4 regions of the Solibacillus sp. FSL R5-0449 genome follow, and region 2 is predicted to be linked to each of the others. Evidence: riboswitches for the same ligand, from Rfam matches in the RefSeq annotation. Region 2 holds a riboswitch; each other region holds the start of a gene.
The links. Region 2 has a riboswitch for S-adenosylmethionine ahead of metK (methionine adenosyltransferase). Riboswitches for the same ligand answer to the same signal wherever they lie in the genome.
Positions count from the first base shown of each region.

Region 1: linked by a shared signal. The riboswitch ahead of MKY27_RS16100 (bifunctional homocysteine S-methyltransferase/methylenetetrahydrofolate reductase) and the one ahead of metK (methionine adenosyltransferase) in region 2 are both predicted to bind S-adenosylmethionine.
Region 3: linked by a shared signal. The riboswitch ahead of MKY27_RS01615 (O-acetylhomoserine aminocarboxypropyltransferase/cysteine synthase family protein) and the one ahead of metK (methionine adenosyltransferase) in region 2 are both predicted to bind S-adenosylmethionine.
Region 4: linked by a shared signal. The riboswitch ahead of metA (homoserine O-succinyltransferase) and the one ahead of metK (methionine adenosyltransferase) in region 2 are both predicted to bind S-adenosylmethionine.

Region 1 is NZ_CP150239.1:3,216,458-3,218,664, reverse strand. It holds gene hemG (protoporphyrinogen oxidase) at 1-706, shown strand, start outside; SAM riboswitch class I at 794-891, shown strand; gene MKY27_RS16100 (bifunctional homocysteine S-methyltransferase/methylenetetrahydrofolate reductase) at 994-2,207, shown strand, end outside.
Region 2 is NZ_CP150239.1:2,536,305-2,538,511, reverse strand. It holds gene pckA (phosphoenolpyruvate carboxykinase (ATP)) at 1-505, opposite strand, end outside; SAM riboswitch class I at 704-819, shown strand; gene metK (methionine adenosyltransferase) at 1,086-2,207, shown strand, end outside.
Region 3 is NZ_CP150239.1:324,134-326,340, forward strand. It holds gene MKY27_RS01605 (hypothetical protein) at 1-59, shown strand, start outside; gene nfsA (oxygen-insensitive NADPH nitroreductase) at 105-839, opposite strand; SAM riboswitch class I at 1,083-1,197, shown strand; gene MKY27_RS01615 (O-acetylhomoserine aminocarboxypropyltransferase/cysteine synthase family protein) at 1,315-2,207, shown strand, end outside.
Region 4 is NZ_CP150239.1:1,662,726-1,664,932, forward strand. It holds gene MKY27_RS08090 (AAA domain-containing protein) at 1-281, shown strand, start outside; gene MKY27_RS08095 (nucleoside-diphosphate sugar epimerase) at 302-1,054, shown strand; SAM riboswitch class I at 1,118-1,225, shown strand; gene metA (homoserine O-succinyltransferase) at 1,380-2,207, shown strand, end outside.

The DNA of each region.
Region 1 (2,207 bases), 680 kb from region 2:
ATTGATCGATCGTTTAGAGGAACAGCTGCCGGAAGTTGAATTCATGAAAAATACGGTAACAAAGCAAATCTCAAAAAAAGAAGAGCAATATGAAGTCGTGCTGGAAGATGAAACGATTTTGGCCGATGTTGTTGTACTCGCAGTTCCAAATGAAACAGTGCGTCATGTCATACAGGATGAATTATTGGAAGAGCAGCTGAAAAAGTTCACGACTGCATCTGCTTTAACGATGTATGTGGGCTTTGATGTGCCTGATGATGTTTTACCAGCTGATGGAACAGGCTTTATCGTCTCCCATAATAGCGATTTAGTTTGCAATGCGTCGACATGGACAAGCCGTAAATGGAAACATACGTCGGCAGAGGGTAATTTACTCGTTCGCCTGTTTTATAAAAATATTAACCCGCGTTATGAAGAGTTGGCAGCCATGTCTGATGAAGAGCTGACAAAAGTAGCATTGGAAGATATTCGTCTCAGCTTAGGTGTTGAAGCGGAGCCGACGGTTGTTAATGTAACAAAGTGGATTGACCAGATGCCCCGCTATGATTTGGCGCATAATGAAGCATTATCGGAAGTTATGAAGCAACTGGAAGAGGCTTACCCGAATGTTCTATTAGCGGGATGTGCCTATTTCGGTGTAGGAATCGGTGCCTGTATTTTAAACGGTAAAAAAACGGCTGAACAGATTATTAGTCGAATTATGTAAAGAAATACTTCATTCAGCTAAAGGGTATTGACGTAATTATTAGATAACGTTATGATTCATTTAATTATTTTAAAAATTCATATTATTTTCTTATCAAGAGAAGTCGAGGGACTGGCCCGATGAAACTTCAGCAACCAACGTTAAGTCAGGTGCTAAATCCAGTGGCAAATGCCAGAAGATGAGAAGGGATTAAGTTGATCACTACTAAGCCTTCTTTTATTTAATGAAAGAAGGTTTTTTTATATCGTTAATATACTGAAAATACTGTAAATGATGGAGTGAAGGCAATGGGTTTACTTGAAGAATTACAAACGCGGGTTTTAACAGCAGACGGGGCAATCGGAACACTTCTTTATTCATATGGATTGGATTATTGTCATGAAGAAATGAATATTGCACGTCCTGATATTATAGAGAAAATTCATGGTGAATATATTGCGGCGGGTGCAGATATTATCCAAACAAATACATATGGGGCAAACCGGATAAAGCTTGCACGATATGGCTATGAAAATCGTGTCTTTGAATTTAATGAAGCTGCATTAAAAATCGCAAAGCGTGCTGCCTCCCTTGATGGACAATATGTTCTGGCGACAATTGGCGGTATTCGCGGAATCCGAAAAAGTGATGCGACATTAGACGAAATTTTAGCTGCATTCCAAGAGCAGGCTGAAGTATTACTAGCTGGAGAACCGGACGGATTTTTACTTGAAACGTATTATGATTTTGAAGAACTATCCCATTGTGTCCATCTATTACGTTCAATGACCGATTTACCGATCATTGCCCAAGTCACAATGCAGGAACCGGGTGTCCTTCAAAATTTGATGTCTTTAAATGAAGCTTTTCATGATTTGGAAAGATTAGGTGCAGATATTGTTGGGAGTAACTGCCGATTAGGTCCTTTCCATACAATCCAGGCGTTTGAAGGAGTCAATTTACCGGATAAGGCATTTTTATCGGCATACCCAAATGCATCATTACTGGATATTGAAGATGGTCGTGTTGTCTATGAGTCGGAAACCGATTATTTTGCACGTGCCGCTGTCGAACTCGTAAATCAGGGAGTCCGTTTAATTGGCGGTTGCTGCGGAACAACACCGAAGCATATTGCAGCAGTAAAAAAACGTTTGGCGAATATGGAGCCGGTCGATACAAAAGAAGCCAAACCTGGGCAAACACAATTTGTCCGTATTCCAGAACCGCGTAAGCAAGAGCCGCTTCACGAAAAAGCAAAACGTGAACGCTCTGTTATTGTGGAACTTGATACACCGCGTCATCTGGAAATTGACGGGTTTGTCGAAGGGGCAAAACAGCTGGCAAAAGCGGGCGCAGACGTCATTATGATGGCGGATAACTCACTTGCTTCACCGCGTATTAGTAATATCGCGATGGCCGCTATTTTAAAAGAGCATGGGATTCGCTCATTGCCGCATTTAACATGCCGTGACCGCAACTTAATTGGGCTTCAGTCACATTTGATGGGGCTGGATGCGCTGGA
Region 2 (2,207 bases):
CGTCTACTTCCGGATCTGCTTTGAAGTTTGGCGCAGATACGATTGTAAACTCGGCAACGTGTTTAGCCAATTCGTCTGCTGTTGGGCGGATGAATAATTGATGACAGAATAGGTTATGCCAAGCATATTCATTAATTACTTTAATAGATAATTGAGAATCTTTGTCTGCACCGGCAAAACCGTTGAATACATATAACTCGTCGCGTTCTTTTAAGTAATTTAAAACTTTTACATAAAGTTTATCAAATACTTCTGCTGAGATCGGACGGTTGACTTTACCCCAATCGATTTTGTCTTTTGAGATTTCTTCTTCTACTATATATTTATCTTTAGGAGAGCGGCCAGTATATTTGCCTGTTTCAGCGCGTAAAGCACCCTCAACAGTTAGCGTTGCTTCTCCGCGTGATGTCGCTTTTTCAATCAATTGTGGAACAGATAATTGAGTTTTGATGTTTTCCCCGTTTAAAAGTTCTTTCAGCTCGTTAGCAATTTCTACCGAATTCATCTATTAAATACCATCCTTTTTTATAGTATTCCCTTATAGAGGGGAGTTGATTCCTAATTCAAAAATAGTATAACACATTAAGTGAAATAATCTATACTAATTGCAAATTATTTTTTCGTAAATTTTGACATATCGAAAAAAGTCAAAATTTGTTGACAGTCATTGATTTTTTGCGTAATATGTTTAATTGAACGGATACTCTTATCCCGAGCTGGTGGAGGGGCAGGCCCTATGAAACCCGGCAACCTGCGTATATTTTATACGTGTTGGTGCCAACCTGATGCAAGGGCAAAATTTCCCTTGAACGATAAGAGTGAAAGGTAACGAAACGTAATATCCTTTCCTCACGTGTGATGAACACGGCTATGAGCGAAAGGATTTTTTTTATTCTGTTTTACAATTTCGTACTGAGCGAAAATTATATAGTTACAGCCTTTCAGACCCTCGTGTTAAAGCAAATATAGCTTGACGTTAAAAAGGCCGGATACGCATATGCGTAAGTGCTCTAATATAACGGACATGGGTAATGAGTACCGTATCAATAAAAAACAATTGCCAAAGTGATTTAGGAGGAAATGACATGACAAATCGTCGACTGTTTACATCAGAAAGTGTAACGGAAGGACATCCGGACAAAATTTGTGATCAAATTTCGGATGCCATTTTAGACGCTATTTTAGCTGCAGATCCAAATGCACGTGTAGCTTGTGAAACTACGGTAACAACAGGCTTAGTATTAGTATCTGGTGAAATTACAACGTCTACTTATGTAGATATGAAGGGTATTATCCGCGATACAGTGGCAGAAATCGGCTATACACGCGGTAAGTACGGCTTTGATGCTGAAAATCTTGCAGTATTAGTAGCAGTAGGAGAGCAATCACCTGACATTGCACAAGGTGTTGATCAGGCATTGGAAGCACGTGAAGGTTCAATGACGGAAGATGAACTTGAAGCAATTGGTGCAGGTGACCAAGGTTTAATGTTCGGTTATGCATGTAACGAAACACCGGAACTTATGCCGATGCCTATTTCTTTAGCTCACAAATTAGCGCGTCGTTTAACAGAAGTGCGTAAATCAGGGGAATTGGAATATTTACGTCCGGATGGTAAAACACAAGTGACAATCGAATATGATGAAAACAATGAACCTGTTCGTGTGGATACGATCGTTATTTCAACACAGCATGATGAAGAAGCAACATTGGAACAAATCCAAACAGACATTAAAGAACACGTGATTAAACCGGTAGTTCCTGCACATTTATTGGATGAAGCTACAAAATACTTCATCAACCCGACAGGTCGCTTCGTAATCGGCGGACCTAAAGGCGATGCAGGTCTTACAGGTCGTAAAATTATTGTGGATACTTACGGCGGTTATGCACGTCACGGCGGCGGTGCATTCTCAGGTAAGGATGCAACAAAAGTTGACCGTTCTGCAGCATATGCAGCACGCTATGTTGCTAAAAACATTGTAGCGGCTGGCTTAGCTGACCGTGCTGAAGTACAATTGGCGTATGCAATCGGTGTTGCACAACCAGTGTCAATCGCAGTTGACACATTCGGTACAGGTAAAGTGGCGGAATCAGAAATCGTAAACTGGGTTCGTGAGCTCTTTGATTTACGTCCTGCAGGCATTATTAAAATGCTTGATTTACGTCGCCCGATCTATAAGCAAACAGCAGCTTACGGACATTTC
Region 3 (2,207 bases), 1.4 Mb from region 2:
CAAAAACAGGAGAAGACTTCCAACCTGTAAAAACATTGCAGATTGAAGGGTTGAAATAAACAAAAGGAGTATGCCATTTTGAGGCATACTCCTTTTTAATTGGATTACTTCCAAGTAAAGCCTCGTGAAGCAAGGAAGTCTTTCATATGCGGACGGTTTTGCTGAACTAAGTAATCAGCCATTTGTTTCGTCCATGTCGCAGTCTTCTGATTTGAAGAACGGCTGCTGTAATAGTCTTCCATAATTCCATCGTACTCATCCAGAAGTGTTTCATACTTATCAACGTCATAACCGTTTTCATGCAACACCGCAGCTACCGGTAAACGCGGCTTTGTTTCGTTACGTTTTGTCGGTGTACCGATTGTCATCGCAAACAACGGGAAAACGTATTCCGGTAAATTGAAAAGCTCGCTGATTTCTTTAGGATTAGTACGGGCACCACCGATATAGCAAATGCCATAACCCATTGATTCAGCTGCAATAACGAAGTTTTGGGCAAATAACGCAACATCTGCTACCCCTACAAGAACATTTTCAGCAGAGTCAGCAGAAATATCAACCCCATGCTTTTGACCCGCTACTTGCAAACGTTTGAAATCTACACAAAACAAGAAAGAGGCACCTGCTGTTTTGAACTGGAATTCGTTTTTAGACAGTTCCCCAAGCTTCTTTTTCTTTTCTTCATCCGTTACCCAAATGACACTGTATGCCTGGACAAAATGCGAACTTGCTGCCATTTGTGCCGTTTCGATTAAATCGATGACCGTTTCTTTTGAAATTTCCTCACCTGTATATTTACGAACAGATGTATGACTGCGTAATAATTCTTTTGTATTCACGTGAACATCTCCCTTTTATGTAATAAAACTTAATGGTGTATCCTTCATGCTTATTTTAGTCAATATTTTACTTGAAGTCGATTATTAGCGTCTGTTCAATTCTTAGTGAGGGAATTTTTGCATATCGTTAAATACAGATAAGAGCAATCAGAATTAAATCTGAAAATTTTAAATTTTTTGTATTGACATATCGGATTAGTATGTTTTATACTGAGACACAACGATGGAACACAAATCACATAACTCTTATCAAGAGCGGCGGAGGGAATAGGCCCTGAGATGCCCGGCAACCAGTAAGTGATGAACTGACTAAGGTGCTAAATCCTACAAAATGGACAATCATTTTGAAAGATAAGAGGAGGCAAACTTGCTCATGCGCAACCCTCTTCTTAACTGAAGAGGGTTTTTTTCATTTAAAAAATCCTCCTCAAAAAACACCGATTTCACCATCGATTAAATTTTTGGGGGTAATAAAATGACAAATTTAAGACCAGAAACATTATTATTACACGGGGGTCAAAAACCAGATCCTGAAACAGGAGCAATCGCTGTTCCGGTTTACCGTACAACGGCTTATGCATTTAACGACACTGCTCATGCGCAACGTCTATTTGCATTACAGGAGACAGGCAATATTTATTCCCGTATTATGAACCCGACAGTCGGGGCATTTGAAGAACGGGTTGCTTTATTAGAAGGGGGTACAGCTGCAGTAGGGCTTTCATCTGGCGCAGCAGCAGTAGCATTTTCTATTTTAAACGTAGCCGGTGCAGGGGATGAAATTGTTGCGGCAGGCTCTCTTTACGGCGGGACTTACAATTTATTCGCAACTACATTGCCTCGCTACGGCATTACAGTAAAATTTGTGGATGAATCAGATCCTGCAAACTTCCAGGCGGCAATCACGGATAAAACGAAGGCAATCTTCGCTGAAATTATCGGAAATCCAAGCTTAAAAGTACTGGATATTGAAGCGGTAGCAAACATTGCTCATGACAATGGTCTTCCTTTATTAATCGACAGCACATTTGCTTCCCCATACGGAAGTAATCCGATCGAATTCGGCGCGGATGTTGTCATTCATTCTGCAACAAAGTGGATTGGCGGTCATGGAACGACGATCGGCGGGATTGTTGTTGATGCAGGGAAGTTTGATTGGACGCAAGGAAGACATCCAGGATTTACAGAACCGGATACTTCCTACCATGGTCTACGCTACGGAATTGACACAGCAGGCGCTGCATTTGCGACAAAGCTTCGTGTTCAACTATTGCGTGATTTTGGTCCAACATTATCTGCTGACGCGGCATTTAACTTCCTGCAAGGACTTGAAACGCTTCATTTGCGTATTGTCCGACACAATGAAAA
Region 4 (2,207 bases), 870 kb from region 2:
ATTTACACATCCGTACTGGATCGGTCGATAAATTCCAGGGGATGGAGATGGATGTCATTATTGTCAGCATGGTGCGGAATCATGACAATGAGCGCGGAGAAATTGGCTTTGCGAAAGATTACCGACGTCTCAATGTTGCCTTATCCCGCGCCCGGGAACTGCTCATTATGGTCGGCAGTACCGAAATGTTTACGAAGCGTCCAAAGAGCGCGAAAACAAGGGATATGTATGCCCATGTCTTAACGACCGTAAAAGAACAGGACGGCTATTTTGCTGTGTAGAAACAGGGGGATTGGATTGAATGGATTTACAAGGAACAGTTTTACAGCTGCAGAAAGAACTCAGCCAAAACCCATCCATTGAAATTAAAAAGCAAATGCAATATGCCATTCCGATTCATACATTGGAAGTGAAATATCATCCCGTGATGCGCAATGCCATGGATATTTTAATGAAGATGATGCTCATTTCCTTTGAAAAGGCAAAACTGAAAAATGTGGAGCTCTTAGCCGAAATTTTATTGGTGGAACCGTTATTTATTCATGATTTGACGAATAAAATGTTACGACTCGGCATGATAGTGAAAGAACAGGAATTTGCGCTTACTGCTAAAGGGAAAGCACAGCTGGAATCGGGCATTTTTGAAGAGGAACTAGAAGAAACAAGTTACTTCATTCAATACAGTCCGATTCATGAACGGCCATTGGAGGGGGACCTGGAAGAATTCGCGGATTTGGAAGAGTTTCCGGAGCCTTTCCCGACAATGGATACAGAAGAAATTGAAGCGATTGAAGAAACATTGCTCGTTGATTTCATTCAACAGCAGCTTTCCGAACAACCGGTGGCGGAAGACGAAGTTCCGCACTATATAACGAGTGTTGTGTCGACGGAATCAATCCAGATTAATGATATACCGGTCCTATGTTTTTTATTGTTCGATCAAAAGGAAAACAGACATTTTGTACGTGTATACAATACGTTGACACGTGTATGGGATGAGCGGCTGGAAACCATCTTATTCAATATAGAAAAAGAACAGCTTCAGGATGAGTAAAATAATATTTTTTGAATTATTGCAAAACTATAAAGTACATGATACACTAATGACAATTTAATAGTCTTATCAAGAGAAGCGGAGGGACTTGGCCTTATGATGCTTCAGCAACCTCTAGTGTTACTAGAAAGGTGCTACTTCCAGCAAGGTGTTGACCTTGGCAGATAAGAACGGGTAAAAGCCCCTCTCAATTCTGTTTTGCTGGAGTGAGAGGGGCTTTTTATGTTGTTCTGGAACGGTTCGTTTCGCTCGTAAAACAATGCAATGCCTGAACACGACTGATTATTAAAAGTATTTTGAAATAGTTTATGAGGGGGAAAGTGAAATGCCGATTAATATTCCGAAACATTTACCGGCGGGTGAGCTGCTTAGAAAAGAGAAGATTTTCGTCATGGAGGAGGACCGTGCGAAAACGCAGCAAATTCGACCGCTAAATATTTTAGTGTTTAATTTAATGCCTGAAAAAGAGAAAACCGAGCTGCAGTTGCTACGCTTGCTCGGGAATACACCATTACAGGTAGATGTCACATTTTTAAATACAGCTACATACGAATCAAAAAATGTTTCCAAATCGCATTTAGATACATTTTACCGAACATTTGACCAAGTGAAGCACCGTCGTTTTGATGGTCTTATTATTACGGGTGCGCCAGTAGAGAAAATGGATTTTGAAGATGTCGGCTACTGGAACGAAATTACGCATGTGATGGACTGGGCAAATGAACATGTTACTTCAATCATGTATATATGTTGGGGTGCACAGGCTGCCCTGTACCACCATTTTGGCATTGGTAAATTCGAATTGCCGAAGAAATGCTCCGGTGTATATTCCCATGTGATTACGGATTTAACAGTAGATCTAGTACGTGGATTCAGTGACGAGTATGTTGCACCGCATTCACGCCATACATCGGTTTCGATTGATGAAGTACGAGCACATCCCGACTTGCGTTTACTCAGCTATTCGGATGATGCAGGGGTGTTTATCGTTCAATCGAAAAACAATAAACATATTATGATTACAGGGCATCTGGAATATGATGCAACGACATTATCGGATGAGTATTTCCGCGATATCGAGAAAGATCCGGACAATACGGATATTCCGGTCAACTATTTTCCGAATAACGATCCGCTGCAGGCACCGAAAAAT